One region of the Jeotgalibaca sp. PTS2502 genome, then DNA from elsewhere that is predicted to be linked to it. Evidence: a T-box and tRNA genes for the amino acid it is inferred to sense, from the RefSeq annotation. Region 1 holds a T-box; the other regions hold tRNA genes.
The links. The T-box of region 1 lies ahead of BW721_RS04780 (valine--tRNA ligase). A T-box ahead of a tRNA ligase gene usually reads a tRNA of that ligase, here a tRNA-Val.

Region 1 (6,813 bases):
TGGTCGTTAGTGATGCATAGAGAATGTGTAGACGACGGCTAGGAAAATGTGTTTCTAAAGCATTGACTAAAGCTTCCATCGCCGGCTCATTGTGAGCCCCATCTAGAATCGTTAATGGTGAGTGGGAAACAACTTCCATCCGTACTGGCCAAAAAGCACGTTCAAACCCAAGCTTAATTGATTCTTCATCATAAGCAAACTCATTTTGACGACAAAACACTCGAAAAGCATGCAAGGCAGTTGTCGCATTATCAACCTGGTGCTGCCCCATCAAGGAAATCGTAATATCTTCTATAAGACAATCATCTGTTTGATAATCAAACCGTTCGTGGAAGACATCTACAGATGGTTTGCTTTGTTCATGAAAATCAACGTGATATTCTGCAACTTCTGAGTGTTGTTGGTTGGCAATATCTAGTAACACGCTCTTAGCTGCTGGTCCAATATTACCCAAAACAACCGGAACACTTTTTTTAATAATCCCTGCCTTTTGAAATGCAATAGCTTCAATGGTATTACCGAGAATTTTAATATGATCTAAGCCAATCGTTGTTATTAGCGATAGGTTTGGTGTAACAACATTTGTACTATCAAACAAACCACCTAAGCCCACTTCAAGTAAGACAACATCCGGTTGAACTTCAGAAAAATAAAGAAACATCATGGATGTAATGACTTCAAATTCTGTTAAACCACCTAGTTCCGTTTGAGCTATCTCATCATATAGCGGTTGGATGCGATTAGCTAAAGCCAAAATGTCTTCATCTGCTATCGGTTGACCATCCACACTAATACGCTCATTAAACTTCATAATATGAGGTGAGGTAAAACTGCCTACACTATAGTCATGAGCTTGAAATATTGCGGTTAAATAAGCCACTGTTGAGCCTTTGCCATTCGTTCCAGCGATATGAATGGATTTAAATTTTTGTTGGGGATGATCTAATTTCTCCATCATCCATTCCATACGACGAATACCAGGTTTTGGTCCCATGCCTCGTCTTGTATGAATCCATGCTAATGCTTCTTCATATGTCTTAAACATCTTATCATCACCTTACATAAAAGCGGCTAAATTACTTCAGCCGCTTAAAATTATATATCATCGGTTAATCGATTTGTTTTTTCAATGTTGCGATACGTTCCTCGACAATCGTTAATTTCTCACGATAGTCTTTTTCTTTTGCACGTTCAACTTCGACAACTGCGTCAGGTGCTTTACTTACAAATTTTTCATTTGCTAATTTTTTAACAACACGGTCAACTTCTTTTTGTAGTTTCTCAGCTTCTATTTCTAAACGAGCAATCTCATCTTCTAGTTTTACAAGTCCTGCCAACGGCATCCGTACTTCACCACCAGAAATAACAGCTGTTACTGTTTCGCCATCTACTACTAGGTTTTGACCAATCTCTAAATCAGATGGGTTACAGAAACGGACAATATAGGCTTTGTTACGAGCGAAAATAGCTTCTGTTTCTGTATCTATGGCATTAATTTGCATAGGAACTTGCTTAGAAATTGGTGTATTCATTTCGTTACGGATGTTACGAACGCCACGAATTAAACCAATTAATTTTTCCATCGCTTGTTCTGACTCAATATCAACAAAGCTAGCATCGGCAACTGGGTAATCTGCCACAACAATTGATTCACCTTGGTGAGGAGCATTTTGCCAGATTTCTTCTGTTACGAAAGGCATCACTGGGTGTAATAAGCGTAAGATATTGTCTAGAACGAATGCGAGGATACTACGAGCTGTTTTCTTAGCTGCTTCGTCTTCACCTTGCAAGACTTCCTTAGTCATTTCAATATACCAGTCACAGTACTCATCCCAGATAAAGTGGTAGAGGATACGTCCTGCTTCACCAAATTCAAATTTCTCATACAATTCCGTTACTTTCTCTATCGTACGGTTCAGACTAGATAGAATCCATTTATCAGCTAATGTCTTCTCACCTGACAAATCAATCTCTTCATAAGTTAAGCCATCTAGATTCATCAATACATAACGGCTGGCGTTCCAAATCTTATTAATAAAGTTCCAAGCAGCATCCATTTTTTCATAGCTAAAACGAACATCTTGTCCTGGTGACGATCCATTTGCTAAGAACCATCTCAATGCATCGGCCCCGTATTGGTCAATCACTTCCATAGGGTCGATTCCATTACCGAGTGATTTACTCATTTTACGGCCTTGCTCATCACGGATTAAACCATGAATCAAAACATTTTCAAATGGACGTTTTTCTGTAAATTCAAGCGATTGGAAAATCATTCGACTTACCCAGAAAGAAATAATATCATAACCCGTTACTAATGTACTGGTTGGGAAATAACGTTTAAAGTCTTCTGATTCTTCATCTGGCCAGCCCATTGTTGAAAATGGCCATAGAGCTGAACTGAACCATGTATCTAAAACGTCAGTATCTTGTTCCCAGTTTTCAACATCTGCTGGTGCTTCCATACCAACATACATCTCACCTGTTTCTTTATGATACCATGCTGGGATACGATGTCCCCACCATAATTGACGAGAAATAACCCAATCATGAATGTTAGCCATCCAACGGGTAAAAGTCGCTTCAAACCGCTCTGGGAAGAATGTTACTTTTTCATCGGTACTTTGATTTTGAATTGATTTTTCTGCTAATGGAGCCATTTTAACAAACCATTGTGTTGAGATTAATGGTTCTACAACAACATCTGTTCGTTCAGAGTGACCAACAGAGTGAACCATCTCTTCGATTTTAACAAGGTAGCCTTCTGCTTCCATGTCGTTAACAACTGCTTTACGTGCTTGGAAGCGATCCATACCTTCGTATTTTCCAGCTTCAGCATTCATAGTTGCATCGTTGTTCATCACATTGATTTGTGGCAAGTTATGGCGTAAACCAACTTCAAAGTCATTAGGGTCATGGGCAGGTGTAATTTTTACGACACCAGTTCCAAAGTCTTTATCAACGTAATCATCTGCAATAATTGGAATTTCACGGTTCATTAATGGCAATGTAATTGTTTTTCCAATCAAGTGAGCGTAACGTTCATCTTCTGGATGAACAGCAACTGCTGTATCCCCTAGCATGGTTTCAGGACGAGTTGTTGCTAATTCAACAAAGCCTGAACCGTCTGTTAATGGGTAACGGAAATGGTAGAACGCACCATTCACATCCTTATGGATCACTTCAATATCAGATAATGCTGTTTGAGCTTTAGGATCCCAGTTAATCAAGTATGCACCACGGTAAATGAGTCCTTTTTCATATAAAGTCACAAATACTTTACGTACAGCATCTGATAAACCATCATCCAGTGTAAATCGTTCACGGTCATAATCAACTGAAATACCCATCTTTTCCCATTGGTCTCGGATAAAACCAGCATAGTCTTCTTTCCACTCCCATACTTTATTAACAAAGGCTTCACGCCCTAAGTCGTGCCGAGAGATACCATCTTCTGCTAACTTTGCTTCTACTTTAGCTTGAGTGGCAATACCAGCGTGGTCCATTCCTGGTAACCATAAGGTATCATAGCCTTGCATCCGTTTCATACGGATGAGCATATCCTGTAAGGTCACATCCCAAGCGTGGCCTAAATGCAATTTACCTGTTACGTTTGGAGGTGGGATAACGATAGAATATGGCTTCGCCTCTCTATTTCCATTTGGTTTAAATCGTTTCTTTTCTACCCAATTTTTGTATTTTCCTTCCTCAACCGTAGTTGGTTGATATTTAGTTGGCATTGATTGCTCAATTGTCATCATTTACTCTTCCTTTCTAAATTAAAAAACGCCCTACATCATATATGTAGGACGATTTTATCGCGGTACCACCTAAGTTTACAGACTGAATAAGCCTGCTTCTCATTTTTTGTAACGGAGATATCTCCGAATAGTTTATGGCAACCGTTTAGGGTCATCATTCTATTTGCTCGCAAGGCTACCTTCAACTCATGTCCTAAAAAAGCTTTCAGCAAATGCTTTTCTCTCTAAGTAGTGACAAGTCGTTTACTCTTCCCTAGTCAACGCATCATTATTCTTATTTAGTTTATCATCAGTTCATCAAAATCTCAATATTTAAACTAAATCTTTTGCAGCTTCTACTGCTGCTTCATAGTTTGGTTCTGGTCCGCCTGCTTCAGGTAAAATTTCCTTATAGCCAAGTAGACCTGTCTCGTCTAATACAAAGACACTACGTGCTAATAAATCAATTTCTGGCATGTAAACACCGAATGCTTTACCGAATGAACCATCATCAACAAGCATCTCCATGTCTAAGCCTTCAGCTGCACACCAGTCGCTTAGTTCATCTTTATCATTTTTTGAAATCGAAATTAAACGTACGCCTTCAATTGTCGATGCCATTTCGTTAAAACGACGTGTTTGTTGGTCACAAACGCGTGTGTTAATTTTTGGGAAAACACTAATAATGGTTACTTTTCCTTTTAGACTATCCGTTGTGATTTGTTTACCAGCTAAATTTTCTAAAGCAAATGCAGGTGCTTGGTCGCCTACTTTTAATTCAGAACCTTCTAGTTGAACAGTTGTACCTTTAAATGTAATTTCCATTATACTTCCCCCCTTTTATCAATAGGTCTATTATACCAATTCCACTTAGAAAAAGAAGCTATTTCTCTTTTTACAACAAATCTGAAAAATCAAGCTCCTCTTGAACGTCTGTTGGATAGTCAGGCTTAATGTGTGTAATGACAAGATTCGCCATCGCACGATCAATTAACCCTTCTACATCAAGACGGCTTTCATAGTAACGGGCTTTTTCCAGTCTCGGTTTTGTTTTGGGTGCAGTCGGTGCAAATATGGTGCAACAATCCTCAAACGGCTGGATGGATAAATCAAAAGTATCAATCTGTTGAGAAATCTCAATAATCTCTTGTTTGTCCATAGTTGCAACAGGACGAATAATTGGCGTGTTAGTGACATCATTAATAGCAGTCATACTTTCCATCGTTTGTGACGCCACTTGACCTAAACTCTCACCATTAAAAATAGCTAAGGCGTTTCGTTTCTCACGAATAGCATCGGTTAAACGTAACATCATTCGACGGGTTACGGTCATCAGATAACCTTCTGGAACATGTTCTTTAATTGCTTCTTGAATTTCAGTAAATGGCACTTCAATAAATTGAATGCTACCTCCAAAACGAGTGACTTTAGCTGTTAAGTCTTTCGCTTTTTGTAAAGCTTGTGGGCTTGTATAAGGTGGGCTGTGGAAATGAACAGCTTCAATTTCAACACCACGCTTTAAAGCTAGGTAAGCTGCTACTGGCGAGTCAATCCCACCCGATAACATCACGACTCCGCGACCACTTGTTCCAACAGGCAAACCACCTGCTCCTTGGTAAGTCTTCGTTGAAATAAAAAAGTGCTCTTTTTTCACGTCAACTCGAACGCGTATATCTGGCTTTTTAACTTCTACGGCAATGTCAGGAATAGCGTCTAGAACAACTGCACCTAGTTCTGCATTCAACCAATTAGTGTCATGTTCATAGCTGTGATCAGCACGGCGTGTAGCAATTTTAAAGGTCTTGCCGCTTGGCTCCATTTCTTTCACTAGATCGATAATAACTGATTTAGCAAGTTCCAAATCACGCTCAATAATATAGATGGGTGAGAAACTTTGGATACCAAAGACATCTTTTAATTTTTCTTTGACACCTGCTTCATCAGCACCATTTAGATCAATAAAAATAAAATCATGATCGTATTTCACCTTAATCTGATCATATTCTGGCATTGCTCCGCGAATATTTTGAGCTAGTTTTTGAATAAATCGTTTTTTGTTACGTCCTTTTGTTGAAAGTTCACCAAAGCGAACTTGAATACGTGTTTCCATAATATGACCCTCTCTATTTTTGAATGACTTTGAATTTTTCGTGTAGTTGTTTAAAGACTTGAATAAACTGATTGGCTTCTGCAAGTGTATTTCCTTCACCAAAGCTTAAACGTACCGCACATTTGGACCATTTTGCAGGCACGTGCATGGCCTCTAGGGTTGCAGGTAATTCACCCTTTTTACTTGAACAAGCACTTGTCGTAGATATAATAATATTTTCCTCTTCCAATGCATGAACCATGACTTCTCCTCTTACATCCTGCAAAGCAAAACAAAGGATGTGAGCCGCTCCATCTTCTTGACTATAGATTTGCACATTATCGTAAGAAGATAAAAATTGACGAATGTGGTCTTTTATCTGACCTTCATTCTGTTTAGTCGCTTCTCTTATTTCTAAGGTCATTCTCAACGCCTTAGCGGTTGCAGCAATACCCGCTATATTTTCAGTGGTGCTTCGTTGGCCGGATTCTTGGCCACCTCCTGTTAGCAAGGGTGCTAGTCTTCTACCTTGTTTCTTATAAACAATACCTACCCCTCTAGGTCCATGAAATTTATGAGCAGACAACACTAAAAAATCGACCCTTGGATGGGGAATTAAATGATCAAATTCGGTAACTGCTTGAACGGCATCTATATGGAAATGAATAGTTGGATAATCTACTAATACATCACCAATTTCTTGAATCGGTTGAACAGCGCCCACTTCGTTATTAACAGCAATAATAGAAACTAAGATCGTATCTTCTCGAATTGCATCTTTCAAATCTGCTACTGAAATAAGTCCGCGTTCATCAACTTCTAAATAAGTGACATCGAATCCCAACTGCTCCAGTTGTTGCATTGATTTCGATACAGCGGGATGTTCTATCGTTGTTGTAATAATATGACGACCGAATGCTTTCTTTTCAATAGCAGTACCTTTTACAACCCAGTTGTCGCCTTCTGTACCACCACTCGTAAAGA
Region 2 (6,813 bases), 490 kb from region 1:
TAAGTCTGATGTGAAAGCCCACGGCTCAACCGTGGAAGGTCATTGGAAACTGGGGAACTTGAATGCAGAAGAGGAGAGTGGAATTCCATGTGTAGCGGTGAAATGCGTAGATATATGGAGGAACACCAGTGGCGAAGGCGACTCTCTGGTCTGTAATTGACGCTGAGGCTCGAAAGCGTGGGGAGCAAACAGGATTAGATACCCTGGTAGTCCACGCCGTAAACGATGAGTGCTAAGTGTTGGAGGGTTTCCACCCTTCAGTGCTGCAGTTAACGCATTAAGCACTCCGCCTGGGGAGTACGGCCGCAAGGCTGAAACTCAAAGGAATTGACGGGGACCCGCACAAGCGGTGGAGCATGTGGTTTAATTCGAAGCAACGCGAAGAACCTTACCAGGTCTTGACATCCCTTGACACTCCTAGAGATAGGACGTTCCCTTCGGGGACAAGGTGACAGGTGGTGCATGGTTGTCGTCAGCTCGTGTCGTGAGATGTTGGGTTAAGTCCCGCAACGAGCGCAACCCCTATTGTTAGTTGCCAGCATTCAGTTGGGCACTCTAATAAGACTGCCGGTGACAAACCGGAGGAAGGTGGGGATGACGTCAAATCATCATGCCCCTTATGACCTGGGCTACACACGTGCTACAATGGATGGTACAACGAGCAGCAAACCCGCGAGGGCAAGCGAATCTCTTAAAGCCATTCTCAGTTCGGATTGCAGGCTGCAACTCGCCTGCATGAAGCCGGAATCGCTAGTAATCGCGGATCAGCACGCCGCGGTGAATACGTTCCCGGGTCTTGTACACACCGCCCGTCACACCACGAGAGTTTGTAACACCCGAAGTCGGTGGGGTAACCCTTATGGGAGCCAGCCGCCTAAGGTGGGATAGATGATTGGGGTGAAGTCGTAACAAGGTAGCCGTATCGGAAGGTGCGGCTGGATCACCTCCTTTCTAAGGAAATTATATGGAACCTGCCGATGTTCACATTCTTGTTCAGTTTTGAGAGGTTAACTCTCAAACGCATTGTTCCTTGAAAACTGAATAGTATAACATGAAATATAAAGTAAGAAACCAAAACATTTTACCGCGTTACACGTTGAACAGTTTTTTAACGAAAACAGTTTGATAGTAAAGGCCAGCAATGGCTGAAACTTGACCATAGGTTAAGTGAATAAGGGCGCACGGTGGATGCCTAGGCACTAGGAGCCGATGAAGGACGGGACTAACTCCGATATGCTCCGGGGAGCTGTAAGTAAGCTATGATCCGGAGATTTCCGAATGGGGAAACCCAATATCTTTGATAGGATATTACAAACACGTGAATACATAGCGTGTTTGAGGTACACGCAGGGAACTGAAACATCTCATTACCTGCAGGAAGAGAAAGAAAATTCGATTCCCTGAGTAGCGGCGAGCGAAACGGGAAAAGCCCAAACCAAAGAGCTTGCTCTTTGGGGTTGTAGGACTGGGACGTGAGACTGCAATGGATAGCAGAAGCTGGCTGGAAAGCCACGCGAAACAGGGTAAAAGCCCCGTATGCGAAATCTAACGCAGCTCTACCAGTATCCTGAGTACGGCGGAACACGAGAAATTCCGTCGGAATCCGGGAGGACCATCTCCCAAGGCTAAATACTCCCTAGTGACCGATAGTGAACCAGTACCGTGAGGGAAAGGTGAAAAGCACCCCGGAAGGGGAGTGAAATAGTACCTGAAACCGTGTGCTTACAAGTAGTCAGAGCCCGTTAATGGGTGATGGCGTACCTTTTGTAGAATGGACCGGCGAGTTACGATCCCATGCGAGGTTAAGTTGAAAAGACGGAGCCGCAGCGAAAGCGAGTCTGAATAGGGCGAATGAGTATGTGGTCGTAGACCCGAAACCAGGTGACCTACCCATGTCCAGGTTGAAGGTGCGGTAATACGCACTGGAGGACCGAACCCACGCACGTTGAAAAGTGCGGGGATGAGGTGTGGGTAGCGGAGAAATTCCAATCGAACCTGGAGATAGCTGGTTCTCTCCGAAATAGCTTTAGGGCTAGCCTCGGATAAACGAATCGTGGAGGTAGAGCACTGTTTGGACTAGGGGCCCTTCTCGGGTTACCGAATTCAGATAAACTCCGAATGCCATGGATTCAAGTCCGGGAGTCAGACTGCGAGTGATAAGATCCGTAGTCGAAAGGGAAACAACCCAGCCCACCAGCTAAGGTCCCAAAGTATCTGTTAAGTGGAAAAGGATGTGGGGTTGCACAGACAACTAGGATGTTGGCTTAGAAGCAGCCATCATTCAAAGAGTGCGTAATAGCTCACTAGTCGAGTGACCCTGCGCCGAAAATTTACCGGGGCTAAACAGATCACCGAAGCTGTGGATTCAACCATTAGGTTGAGTGGTAGGAGAGCGTTCTAAGGGCATTGAAGCTAGACCGTGAGGACTGGTGGAGCGCTTAGAAGTGAGAATGCCGGTATGAGTAGCGAAAGACGGGTGAGAATCCCGTCCACCGTATGACTAAGGTTTCCTGGGGAAGGCTCGTCCTCCCAGGGTTAGTCGGGACCTAAGCCGAGGCCGATAGGCGTAGGCGATGGACAACAGGTTGATATTCCTGTACCAGTTGTTTTTGTTTGAACGATGGAGGGACGCAGGAGGCTAAGGAAATGCGTGCGATTGGAAGAGCACGTCCAAGCAACAAGTCTTGTAGAGAGTCAAATGCTTTCTACTATACGGACAAGTTGTGATGGGGAGGGAAATTTAAGTACCGAAGTTCCTGATGTCACACTGCCAAGAAAAGCTTCTAGTTAGAAACCAACTGCCCGTACCGCAAACCGACACAGGTAGTCGAGGAGAGCATCCTAAGGTGAGCGAGCGAACTCTCGTTAAGGAACTCGGCAAAATGACCCCGTAACTTCGGGAGAAGGGGTGCTGACCGCAAGGTCAGCCGCAGTGAATAGGCCCAAGCGACTGTTTATCAAAAACACAGGTCTCTGCAAAATCGAAAGATGACGTATAGGGGCTGACGCCTGCCCGGTGCTGGAAGGTTAAGAGGAGAGGTTAGCTTCGGCGAAGCTTTGAATTGAAGCCCCAGTAAACGGCGGCCGTAACTATAACGGTCCTAAGGTAGCGAAATTCCTTGTCAGGTAAGTTCTGACCCGCACGAAAGGCGTAACGATTTGGGCACTGTCTCAACGAGAGACTCGGTGAAATTATAGTACCAGTGAAGATGCTGGTTACCCGCGACAGGACGGAAAGACCCCATGGAGCTTTACTGCAGGTTGATATTGATTGTTTCTGCTACATGTACAGGATAGGTAGGAGCCATTGAAGTCGGGACGCTAGTCTCGATGGAGGCGCCATTGGGATACTACCCTTGTAGCAGGACCACTCTAACCCGCCACCCTTATCGGGTGGGGAGACAGTGTCAGTCGGGCAGTTTGACTGGGGCGGTCGCCTCCTAAAATGTAACGGAGGCGCCCAAAGGTTCCCTCAGAATGGTTGGAAATCATTCGTAGAGTGCAAAGGCAGAAGGGAGCTTGACTGCGAGACCTACAAGTCGAGCAGGGACGAAAGTCGGGCTTAGTGATCCGGTGGTTCCGCATGGAAGGGCCATCGCTCAACGGATAAAAGCTACCCTGGGGATAACAGGCTTATCTCCCCCAAGAGTTCACATCGACGGGGAGGTTTGGCACCTCGATGTCGGCTCGTCGCATCCTGGGGCTGTAGTCGGTCCCAAGGGTTGGGCTGTTCGCCCATTAAAGCGGCACGCGAGCTGGGTTCAGAACGTCGTGAGACAGTTCGGTCCCTATCCGTCGCGGGCGTTGGAAATTTGAGAGGAGCTGTCCTTAGTACGAGAGGACCGGGATGGACACACCGCTGGTGTACCAGTTGTTCTGCCAAGGGCATTGCTGGGTAGCTATGTGTGGACGGGATAAACGCTGAAAGCATCTAAGCGTGAAGCCCCCCTCAAGATGAGATTTCCCATCATTTTAAATGAGTAAGACCCCTGAGAGACGATCAGGTAGATAGGCTAGAAGTGGAAGTGCAGCGATGTATGGAGCGGACTAGTACTAATCGGTCGAGGACTTAACCAATAATAAAACGGTAATCAAGTAAAATAGGTTTTAAACCAAGGGTTTCATGTTAACTATTCAGTTTTGAGGGAACAACCTCAAAGAAACACTGTGGGCATAGCCCAAGTGTATCATGTCTGTAAACTGCTAAAGCAGCAACAGCCATGACAATATGTGCGGTGGCGATGGCAAGAAGGTCACACCTGTTCCCATCCCGAACACAGAAGTTAAGCTTCTTAGCGCCGATTGTAGTGAAGGGTTTCCCTTTGTGAGAGTAGGACGCTGCCGCGCATTTTTTATGTTGGAGGTTTAGCTCAGCTGGGAGAGCGTCTGCCTTACAAGCAGGATGTCAGCGGTTCGATCCCGTTAACCTCCATAGTCATAGCAATATGACAAAATTAGTCATACTTACATATCAACGTATTGTTGAGTCATTAGCTCAGTTGGTAGAGCATCTGACTTTTAATCAGAGGGTCGCAGGTTCGAGCCCTGCATGACTCATTTTTTGTTTTAAAAAATGAAATAAAAGGGTTATTATTTTCATAATACTATTTATATTGCCGGCTTAGCTCAGTTGGTAGAGCATCTGATTTGTAATCAGAGGGTCGAGGGTTCAAGTCCTTTAGCCGGCATTTTTTTGCGGAAGTAGTTCAGTGGTAGAACATCACCTTGCCAAGGTGGGGGTCGCGGGTTCGAACCCCGTCTTCCGCTTTTATTTTTTGATAAGCACCCATAGCTCAATTGGATAGAGTACCTGACTACGAATCAGGCGGTTGCAGGTTCGACTCCTGCTGGGTGCATAAAATTACGGGAAGTAGCTCAGCTTGGTAGAGCACTTGGTTTGGGACCAAGGGGTCGCAGGTTCGAATCCTGTCTTCCCGATTTTATTTTAAGCATTATGGGGGCTTAGCTCAGCTGGGAGAGCGCCTGCCTTGCACGCAGGAGGTCAGCGGTTCGATCCCGCTAGTCTCCATTCCATAATGAATTATGGTTAAAAGGTTTACGGTTCCGTGGTGTAGGGGTTAACATGCCTGCCTGTCACGCAGGAGATCGCGGGTTCAAATCCCGTCGGAACCGCCATGCGGGTGTAGTTTAGTGGTAAAACTACAGCCTTCCAAGCTGTTGTCGGGAGTTCGATTCTCCTCACCCGCTTTTGGAAGTAGGGCCTATAGCTCAGCTGGTTAGAGCGCACGCCTGATAAGCGTGAGGTCGATGGTTCGAGTCCATTTAGGCCCATATTTTTAATGGGGAAGTACTCAAGTGGCTGAAGAGGCGCCCCTGCTAAGGGTGTAGGTCGGATCATACCGGCGCGAGGGTTCAAATCCCTCCTTCTCCGTTTTTAAAAGAACAAGGCCCGTTGGTCAAGCGGTTAAGACACCGCCCTTTCACGGCGGTAACACGGGTTCGAATCCCGTACGGGTCATTTTTGTCTAGTTAAGTCTTAGTAATTGACTAGATATTAAAAATAGCATATTATTATTTTATCTCGGAGGATTACCCAAGTCCGGCTGAAGGGAACGGTCTTGAAAACCGTCAGGCGTGTAAAAGCGTGCAAGGGTTCGAATCCCTTATCCTCCTTTATAACTTTTCTAAAAGTTATCTATTATTTTACTATCGCGGGGTGGAGCAGTTGGCAGCTCGTCGGGCTCATAACCCGAAGGTCGCAGGTTCAAGTCCTGCCCCCGCAATATTATAACATTTGTTATGATCACTATTTTAAATAGTAAGGCTTGGTAGCTCAGTTGGTAGAGCACTTGATTGAAGCTCAAGGTGTCGGCGGTTCGATTCCGTCCCAAGCCATTTTTATTTGCGGGTGTAGTTTAGTGGTAAAACTACAGCCTTCCAAGCTGTTGTCGGGAGTTCGATTCTCCTCACCCGCTTAAAAGAAAAGGGCCCGTTGGTCAAGCGGTTAAGACACCGCCCTTTCACGGCGGTAACACGGGTTCGAATCCCGTACGGGTCATCTTAAGACCCTTTAAGCTATCTATCTTCCCAAATAAGGAAGATAGATAGCTTTTTTATTGTTTCTAACTCTAAAAAAACACACACTTCCTTTTTAAGGGAAGTGTGTGTTTAAAAAACCGGTAAGATAAAACTATAAATAAGTATAATGAAAAAAATGACGAGAGAAATATAGTTCGTCTTATTGAGCTGCTGTCTAATCTGAGTTAAACATAGGGGGCAGAGTGTTGCTATAAGAAAAAATCCAAATATAACAACGATATAAATGGATACTTTATTAATTAAAAGGACGACTACTGCTAACGTGCTGCCAACTAGAAACAAACCAGCTATAATGGGTTTGAATTTTAAATACACAAATCGTGAAAATTGACTTGGGTCTTGGTCGATCTGTAGCATTTTCCTTTGCTGAACAACGATAAGAATGCTCACAAAGCATAAGACTGGCAATAAGTAAGTAACGATTGTAGCTGAAATAAATTGAGCTTGGAAGTAAAAAGCTAATAAGTTTAAGATAAGTCCTTTGAAAAAGAGCTGAAGAACATAGTAAAATTCTGTTTGTTCTAAGCTTATTAATGGTTGATGCGCAATGTAAATAAATAGGCTATAGAGCAATAGTAGAGACACTGCTAACCAATTTACTGAAACTAGGATTAAAAGCAGTATAACAACGCCTATTACACCTAAAAGATGTCTTAATAAGGAAGAGTTAATCATTTTCCCTTGTTGTTTCTTAATAAGATACTTTTCTTGTAACCCAATGGCTAGTAAAAAAGAATAAAGTAAGAAAAATGG
Region 3 (6,813 bases), 770 kb from region 1:
GGGTAGCGGAGAAATTCCAATCGAACCTGGAGATAGCTGGTTCTCTCCGAAATAGCTTTAGGGCTAGCCTCGGATAAACGAATCGTGGAGGTAGAGCACTGTTTGGACTAGGGGCCCTTCTCGGGTTACCGAATTCAGATAAACTCCGAATGCCATGGATTCAAGTCCGGGAGTCAGACTGCGAGTGATAAGATCCGTAGTCGAAAGGGAAACAACCCAGCCCACCAGCTAAGGTCCCAAAGTATCTGTTAAGTGGAAAAGGATGTGGGGTTGCACAGACAACTAGGATGTTGGCTTAGAAGCAGCCATCATTCAAAGAGTGCGTAATAGCTCACTAGTCGAGTGACCCTGCGCCGAAAATTTACCGGGGCTAAACAGATCACCGAAGCTGTGGATTCAACCATTAGGTTGAGTGGTAGGAGAGCGTTCTAAGGGCATTGAAGCTAGACCGTGAGGACTGGTGGAGCGCTTAGAAGTGAGAATGCCGGTATGAGTAGCGAAAGACGGGTGAGAATCCCGTCCACCGTATGACTAAGGTTTCCTGGGGAAGGCTCGTCCTCCCAGGGTTAGTCGGGACCTAAGCCGAGGCCGATAGGCGTAGGCGATGGACAACAGGTTGATATTCCTGTACCAGTTGTTTTTGTTTGAACGATGGAGGGACGCAGGAGGCTAAGGAAATGCGTGCGATTGGAAGAGCACGTCCAAGCAACAAGTCTTGTAGAGAGTCAAATGCTTTCTATTATACGGACAAGTTGTGATGGGGAGGGAAATTTAAGTACCGAAGTTCCTGATGTCACACTGCCAAGAAAAGCTTCTAGTTAGAAACCAACTGCCCGTACCGCAAACCGACACAGGTAGTCGAGGAGAGCATCCTAAGGTGAGCGAGCGAACTCTCGTTAAGGAACTCGGCAAAATGACCCCGTAACTTCGGGAGAAGGGGTGCTGACCGCAAGGTCAGCCGCAGTGAATAGGCCCAAGCGACTGTTTATCAAAAACACAGGTCTCTGCAAAATCGAAAGATGACGTATAGGGGCTGACGCCTGCCCGGTGCTGGAAGGTTAAGAGGAGAGGTTAGCTTCGGCGAAGCTTTGAATTGAAGCCCCAGTAAACGGCGGCCGTAACTATAACGGTCCTAAGGTAGCGAAATTCCTTGTCAGGTAAGTTCTGACCCGCACGAAAGGCGTAACGATTTGGGCACTGTCTCAACGAGAGACTCGGTGAAATTATAGTACCAGTGAAGATGCTGGTTACCCGCGACAGGACGGAAAGACCCCATGGAGCTTTACTGCAGGTTGATATTGATTGTTTCTGCTACATGTACAGGATAGGTAGGAGCCATTGAAGTCGGGACGCTAGTCTCGATGGAGGCGCCATTGGGATACTACCCTTGTAGCAGGACCACTCTAACCCGCCACCCTTATCGGGTGGGGAGACAGTGTCAGTCGGGCAGTTTGACTGGGGCGGTCGCCTCCTAAAATGTAACGGAGGCGCCCAAAGGTTCCCTCAGAATGGTTGGAAATCATTCGTAGAGTGCAAAGGCAGAAGGGAGCTTGACTGCGAGACCTACAAGTCGAGCAGGGACGAAAGTCGGGCTTAGTGATCCGGTGGTTCCGCATGGAAGGGCCATCGCTCAACGGATAAAAGCTACCCTGGGGATAACAGGCTTATCTCCCCCAAGAGTTCACATCGACGGGGAGGTTTGGCACCTCGATGTCGGCTCGTCGCATCCTGGGGCTGTAGTCGGTCCCAAGGGTTGGGCTGTTCGCCCATTAAAGCGGCACGCGAGCTGGGTTCAGAACGTCGTGAGACAGTTCGGTCCCTATCCGTCGCGGGCGTTGGAAATTTGAGAGGAGCTGTCCTTAGTACGAGAGGACCGGGATGGACACACCGCTGGTGTACCAGTTGTTCTGCCAAGGGCATTGCTGGGTAGCTATGTGTGGACGGGATAAACGCTGAAAGCATCTAAGCGTGAAGCCCCCCTCAAGATGAGATTTCCCATCATTTTAAATGAGTAAGACCCCTGAGAGACGATCAGGTAGATAGGCTAGAAGTGGAAGTGCAGCGATGTATGGAGCGGACTAGTACTAATCGGTCGAGGACTTAACCAATAATAAGACGGTAATGACGTAAAATGAGTTTCAAACCAAGGGTTTCGTGTTAACTATTCAGTTTTGAGGGAACAACCTCAGAAAAAACACTGTGGGCATAGCCCAAGTGTATCATGTCTGAAAACTGCTAAAGCAGCAACAGCCATGACAATATGTGCGGTGGCGATGGCAAGAAGGTCACACCTGTTCCCATCCCGAACACAGAAGTTAAGCTTCTTAGCGCCGATTGTAGTGAAGGGTTTCCCTTTGTGAGAGTAGGACGCTGCCGCGCATATATTTTCTTTAAAAAACAAGTTTTCAAAAGAAAATAACTTGCAGATTAGCAAAAAATATTGTATTATGTTCAAGAACTGTTCTTTACATAATATTTACATTTTCGGAGGTTTAGCTCAGCTGGGAGAGCGTCTGCCTTACAAGCAGGATGTCAGCGGTTCGATCCCGTTAACCTCCATAGTCATAGTAATATGACAAAGTGAGTAATACTCACAATTCAACTCTTTAGTTGAGTCATTAGCTCAGTTGGTAGAGCATCTGACTTTTAATCAGAGGGTCGCAGGTTCGAGCCCTGCATGACTCATTTCTTTTTATCAATTGCATAAAAAGATGCGCGGGTGTGGCGGAATTGGCAGACGCACTAGATTTAGGATCTAGCGCCGCAAGGCGTGGGGGTTCAAGTCCCTTCACCCGCATTTTAAAAATTTGCCGGCTTAGCTCAGTTGGTAGAGCATCTGATTTGTAATCAGAGGGTCGAGGGTTCAAGTCCTTTAGCCGGCATCTTTTTGCGGAAGTAGTTCAGTGGTAGAACACCACCTTGCCAAGGTGGGGGTCGCGGGTTCGAACCCCGTCTTCCGCTTTAAGGATCATATCCTTAAAGTTTCATAATATTGTAATGCCGGGGTGGCGGAATTGGCAGACGCACAGGACTTAAAATCCTGCGGTGAGTTCTCACCGTATCGGTTCGACCCCGATCCTCGGCATTTTTAATATGCACCCATAGCTCAATTGGATAGAGTACCTGACTACGAATCAGGCGGTTGCAGGTTCGACTCCTGCTGGGTGCATTTAAATTACGGGAAGTAGCTCAGCTTGGTAGAGCACTTGGTTTGGGACCAAGGGGTCGCAGGTTCGAATCCTGTCTTCCCGATTTAATATTTTTGGCGGTGTAGCTCAGCTGGCTAGAGCGTCCGGTTCATACCCGGGAGGTCGGGGGTTCGATCCCCTCCGCCGCTATTTTTAAAAATGGACGTTCAGAAAAGGTCACATTAAGAGCCTGGACCTTTAGCTCAGTTGGTTAGAGCAGACGGCTCATAACCGTCCGGTCGCAGGTTCGAGTCCTGCAAGGTCCATTGCAGCAAAATTACTTGCAGCATAAGCTATCTTTGATTGGGGAAGTACTCAAGTGGCTGAAGAGGCGCCCCTGCTAAGGGTGTAGGTCGGATCATACCGGCGCGAGGGTTCAAATCCCTCCTTCTCCGTTTTTAAAAGAACAAGGCCCGTTGGTCAAGCGGTTAAGACACCGCCCTTTCACGGCGGTAACACGGGTTCGAATCCCGTACGGGTCATTATCATATTTTTATGATAAATTAAATATCATTAACATCTCGGAGGATTACCCAAGTCCGGCTGAAGGGAACGGTCTTGAAAACCGTCAGGCGTGTAAAAGCGTGCAAGGGTTCGAATCCCTTATCCTCCTTTATAACTTTTTTAAAAGTTATCTATTAATATTATCGCGGGGTGGAGCAGTTGGCAGCTCGTCGGGCTCATAACCCGAAGGTCGCAGGTTCAAGTCCTGCCCCCGCAATTTTTTTAAAATGGTTCCGTGGTGTAGGGGTTAACATGCCTGCCTGTCACGCAGGAGATCGCGGGTTCAAATCCCGTCGGAACCGCCACGCGGGTGTAGTTTAGTGGTAAAACCACAGCCTTCCAAGCTGTTGTCGGGAGTTCGATTCTCCTCACCCGCTTTTTTATTTTATGGGCCTATAGCTCAGCTGGTTAGAGCGCACGCCTGATAAGCGTGAGGTCGATGGTTCGAGTCCATTTAGGCCCATTTTTATTTTTAACTGGCCCGTTGGTCAAGCGGTTAAGACACCGCCCTTTCACGGCGGTAACACGGGTTCGAATCCCGTACGGGTCATATCGTCATTTAATTGATGATTTATAAACTGTATGTTTTATATCATGGAGGTTTAGCTCAGCTGGGAGAGCGTCTGCCTTACAAGCAGGATGTCAGCGGTTCGATCCCGTTAACCTCCATTGGTTCCGTGGTGTAGGGGTTAACATGCCTGCCTGTCACGCAGGAGATCGCGGGTTCAAATCCCGTCGGAACCGTTAATACAGTTGTATTAATTAAATAAAGTATTACTTCTTAATGGCTTGGTAGCTCAGTTGGTAGAGCACTTGATTGAAGCTCAAGGTGTCGGCGGTTCGATTCCGTCCCAAGCCACCATGGAGGGGTAGCGAAGTGGCTAAACGCGGCGGACTGTAAATCCGCTCCTTCGGGTTCGGCAGTTCGAATCTGCCCCCCTCCATTTTTTTTAAGTCCTTAGGGGTATAGTTTAAAGGTAGAACAACGGTCTCCAAAACCGTTGGTGTGGGTTCAATTCCTGCTACCCCTGTTTTGGATTATGGCGATTGTGGCGAAGTGGTTAACGCACCGGCTTGTGGCGCCGGCATTCGTGGGTTCGATTCCCATCAGTCGCCCTTTTATTAATGGGGTATAGCCAAGCGGTAAGGCAACGGACTTTGACTCCGTCACTCGTTGGTTCGAATCCAGCTACCCCAGTCTTTCGGCGGTATAGCCAAGTGGTAAGGCAGAGGTCTGCAAAACCTTCATCACCGGTTCAAATCCGGTTACCGCCTTTCCCAAAAGGGATGAAAACTTGCATAATAATTTGCCGGCGTGGCGGAATAGGCAGACGCGCTGGACTCAAAATCCAGTGCCCGCGAGGGCGTGCCGGTTCGACCCCGGCCGCCGGTATACGTTGAAGCTCAGCTGATAGCTGAGCTTTTTTTGTAGACTAGGGGATTATAAGTTCAGCCATCACTGTCTAGCTCCCAAGTCCTGACCTAGTGAAAAAAAGATAAATTTTCCCCATTGCGCGCTTCGCTGCTCGCTAACGCATATCATTCGACTAACCCGCTGAAGCGTGAAGTCTCCTGACAATTCAGGGTCAAATTTCCTATTTTTTCATAGGCCAAGGCGGACTTGTCCGCTTTTCTTATTTAAAATGACTATTGACATTTTTTGTTATTGTCATTATAATTTCATCATTATCTCATTTAAAATTCATTTAAACGAAGAAGAGAAGAGTAGCTTATCATAATCAGTTATTAGAGACCTCTGCATGGTGAAAAAGAGGACTGATGAAGTGAGTGAAGATGAACTCTGAGTTTCTGAAAGGTTAACGCTTTTTAGACGGTAGCAACCGTTATATTGCCAAGCTTCATAGGAGCTTTAGAGGTGTTGGGTTTTCTAACTAACATAAATTAGGGTGGTAACACGGAATCAATCCGTCCCTTTGTCTTACGATTAGTAGGACAAAGGGACGGATTTTTTATTTTCTAAAAATAGGAGGTCGGATGAATGACAATCAACAGTTTCATTGAACGGTATCAAAAAGAAAGACGTCATACCCAGTCATTAAAATGGGATGCATTGGATAAACGGTTTGGTAATGCGGAGTTACTACCACTTTGGGTAGCTGATATGGAATTTCAGGCGCCTGAAGTAGTCGTTCAGGAATTGTTTGAACGGGTGAGTCATGGTGTTTTTGGTTATTCTTTACCTCATAAAGCCTATTTTTTAGCTTTTTCAAATTGGCAAAAAAAAAGGCATAATATCAACTTACAAGAAGAATGGTTACGTTATTCAAATGGGGTTGTTCAATCACTCTATCATTTAATCCAGTGTTTTTCTAATGAAGGGGATGGTGTGTTAATCCAGCCGCCTGTTTATTACCCCTTTTTTAATGCTGTAAAAGATACTAATCGGAAATTGGTATTATCACCTTTGATAAATGATAACGGGGCTTACAGCGTCGATTTAACTGCTTTAGAAGAAGTACTAAAGAAGGAACAACCGAAATTATTTATATTGTGTTCGCCTCATAATCCTGTTGGTCGCATTTGGAAAGAATCAGAGCTTGAAGGTATGTTAACTTTGTGCGAACGTTATGATGTGATTGTAATTGCAGATGAAATTCACCAAGACTTTGAACTTTCTGCTCATCCTTTTAAATCGGTATTGTCTATTGAGGAGGAGCGATTTCACAATCGTTTAATTGTTTGTAACGCGCCATCTAAAAGTTTTAATTTAGCATCTTTGCTTCACTCTCATATCATTATTCCAGATCAAGAACTAAGAGAACAATTTGATCAAAAAATGATTCGTTATCAGCAAACTGAGGTTAATTTATTAGGTCAAGTGGCAGGTGAGGCTGCTTATCGCGGTGGTGAGGAGTGGTTTGATTCATTGCTAACGGTCATTCGCTCGAACGATTTGTTAGTCCGAGAAGCATTAGCTGAGTTTCCACAGCTTATTGTATCTGATTTAGAAGGAACGTACTTACTTTGGATTGATTTACGAGCCATTATTCCTAAAGATAAAGTTAAAGATATTGTTCAAGAAAAAGCAAAGCTAGCAGTTGATTATGGCGAATGGTTCTCTGAAGACTATTTAGGCTTTATACGTCTTAATCTAGCTACA

Region 2: it has a tRNA-Val gene. The T-box ahead of BW721_RS04780 (valine--tRNA ligase) is inferred to sense a tRNA for this amino acid. The anticodon was not compared.
Region 3: it has a tRNA-Val gene. The T-box ahead of BW721_RS04780 (valine--tRNA ligase) is inferred to sense a tRNA for this amino acid. The anticodon was not compared.

Annotation. Positions count from the first base shown of each region.
Region 1 covers NZ_CP019433.1:979,072-985,884, forward strand. The annotation lists gene BW721_RS04775 (bifunctional folylpolyglutamate synthase/dihydrofolate synthase) at 1-1,045, opposite strand, end outside; gene BW721_RS04780 (valine--tRNA ligase) at 1,110-3,758, opposite strand; T-box leader at 3,803-4,031, opposite strand; gene tpx (thiol peroxidase) at 4,074-4,565, opposite strand; gene thiI (tRNA uracil 4-sulfurtransferase ThiI) at 4,636-5,853, opposite strand; gene BW721_RS04795 (cysteine desulfurase family protein) at 5,864-6,813, opposite strand, start outside.
Region 2 covers NZ_CP019433.1:489,642-496,454, forward strand. The annotation lists rRNA gene BW721_RS02405 (16S ribosomal RNA) at 1-951, shown strand, start outside; rRNA gene BW721_RS02410 (23S ribosomal RNA) at 1,162-4,077, shown strand; rRNA gene rrf (5S ribosomal RNA) at 4,232-4,347, shown strand; tRNA gene BW721_RS02420 (tRNA-Val) at 4,360-4,432, shown strand; tRNA gene BW721_RS02425 (tRNA-Lys) at 4,485-4,557, shown strand; tRNA gene BW721_RS02430 (tRNA-Thr) at 4,616-4,688, shown strand; tRNA gene BW721_RS02435 (tRNA-Gly) at 4,696-4,767, shown strand; tRNA gene BW721_RS02440 (tRNA-Arg) at 4,783-4,856, shown strand; tRNA gene BW721_RS02445 (tRNA-Pro) at 4,865-4,938, shown strand; tRNA gene BW721_RS02450 (tRNA-Ala) at 4,957-5,029, shown strand; tRNA gene BW721_RS02455 (tRNA-Asp) at 5,061-5,136, shown strand; tRNA gene BW721_RS02460 (tRNA-Gly) at 5,138-5,208, shown strand; tRNA gene BW721_RS02465 (tRNA-Ile) at 5,219-5,292, shown strand; tRNA gene BW721_RS02470 (tRNA-Ser) at 5,303-5,392, shown strand; tRNA gene BW721_RS02475 (tRNA-Glu) at 5,408-5,479, shown strand; tRNA gene BW721_RS02480 (tRNA-Ser) at 5,545-5,634, shown strand; tRNA gene BW721_RS02485 (tRNA-Met) at 5,672-5,744, shown strand; tRNA gene BW721_RS02490 (tRNA-Phe) at 5,784-5,856, shown strand; tRNA gene BW721_RS02495 (tRNA-Gly) at 5,866-5,936, shown strand; tRNA gene BW721_RS02500 (tRNA-Glu) at 5,948-6,019, shown strand; gene BW721_RS02505 (hypothetical protein) at 6,130-6,813, opposite strand, start outside.
Region 3 covers NZ_CP019433.1:1,744,207-1,751,019, forward strand. The annotation lists rRNA gene BW721_RS08615 (23S ribosomal RNA) at 1-2,108, shown strand, start outside; rRNA gene rrf (5S ribosomal RNA) at 2,264-2,379, shown strand; tRNA gene BW721_RS08625 (tRNA-Val) at 2,487-2,559, shown strand; tRNA gene BW721_RS08630 (tRNA-Lys) at 2,613-2,685, shown strand; tRNA gene BW721_RS08635 (tRNA-Leu) at 2,716-2,797, shown strand; tRNA gene BW721_RS08640 (tRNA-Thr) at 2,810-2,882, shown strand; tRNA gene BW721_RS08645 (tRNA-Gly) at 2,890-2,961, shown strand; tRNA gene BW721_RS08650 (tRNA-Leu) at 3,000-3,085, shown strand; tRNA gene BW721_RS08655 (tRNA-Arg) at 3,096-3,169, shown strand; tRNA gene BW721_RS08660 (tRNA-Pro) at 3,179-3,252, shown strand; tRNA gene BW721_RS08665 (tRNA-Met) at 3,265-3,338, shown strand; tRNA gene BW721_RS08670 (tRNA-Ile) at 3,381-3,454, shown strand; tRNA gene BW721_RS08675 (tRNA-Ser) at 3,494-3,583, shown strand; tRNA gene BW721_RS08680 (tRNA-Glu) at 3,599-3,670, shown strand; tRNA gene BW721_RS08685 (tRNA-Ser) at 3,712-3,801, shown strand; tRNA gene BW721_RS08690 (tRNA-Met) at 3,837-3,909, shown strand; tRNA gene BW721_RS08695 (tRNA-Asp) at 3,922-3,997, shown strand; tRNA gene BW721_RS08700 (tRNA-Gly) at 3,999-4,069, shown strand; tRNA gene BW721_RS08705 (tRNA-Ile) at 4,082-4,155, shown strand; tRNA gene BW721_RS08710 (tRNA-Glu) at 4,171-4,242, shown strand; tRNA gene BW721_RS08715 (tRNA-Val) at 4,289-4,361, shown strand; tRNA gene BW721_RS08720 (tRNA-Asp) at 4,364-4,436, shown strand; tRNA gene BW721_RS08725 (tRNA-Phe) at 4,479-4,554, shown strand; tRNA gene BW721_RS08730 (tRNA-Tyr) at 4,556-4,636, shown strand; tRNA gene BW721_RS08735 (tRNA-Trp) at 4,653-4,723, shown strand; tRNA gene BW721_RS08740 (tRNA-His) at 4,736-4,808, shown strand; tRNA gene BW721_RS08745 (tRNA-Gln) at 4,819-4,890, shown strand; tRNA gene BW721_RS08750 (tRNA-Cys) at 4,897-4,967, shown strand; tRNA gene BW721_RS08755 (tRNA-Leu) at 5,002-5,085, shown strand; T-box leader at 5,397-5,629, shown strand; gene BW721_RS08760 (MalY/PatB family protein) at 5,692-6,813, shown strand, end outside.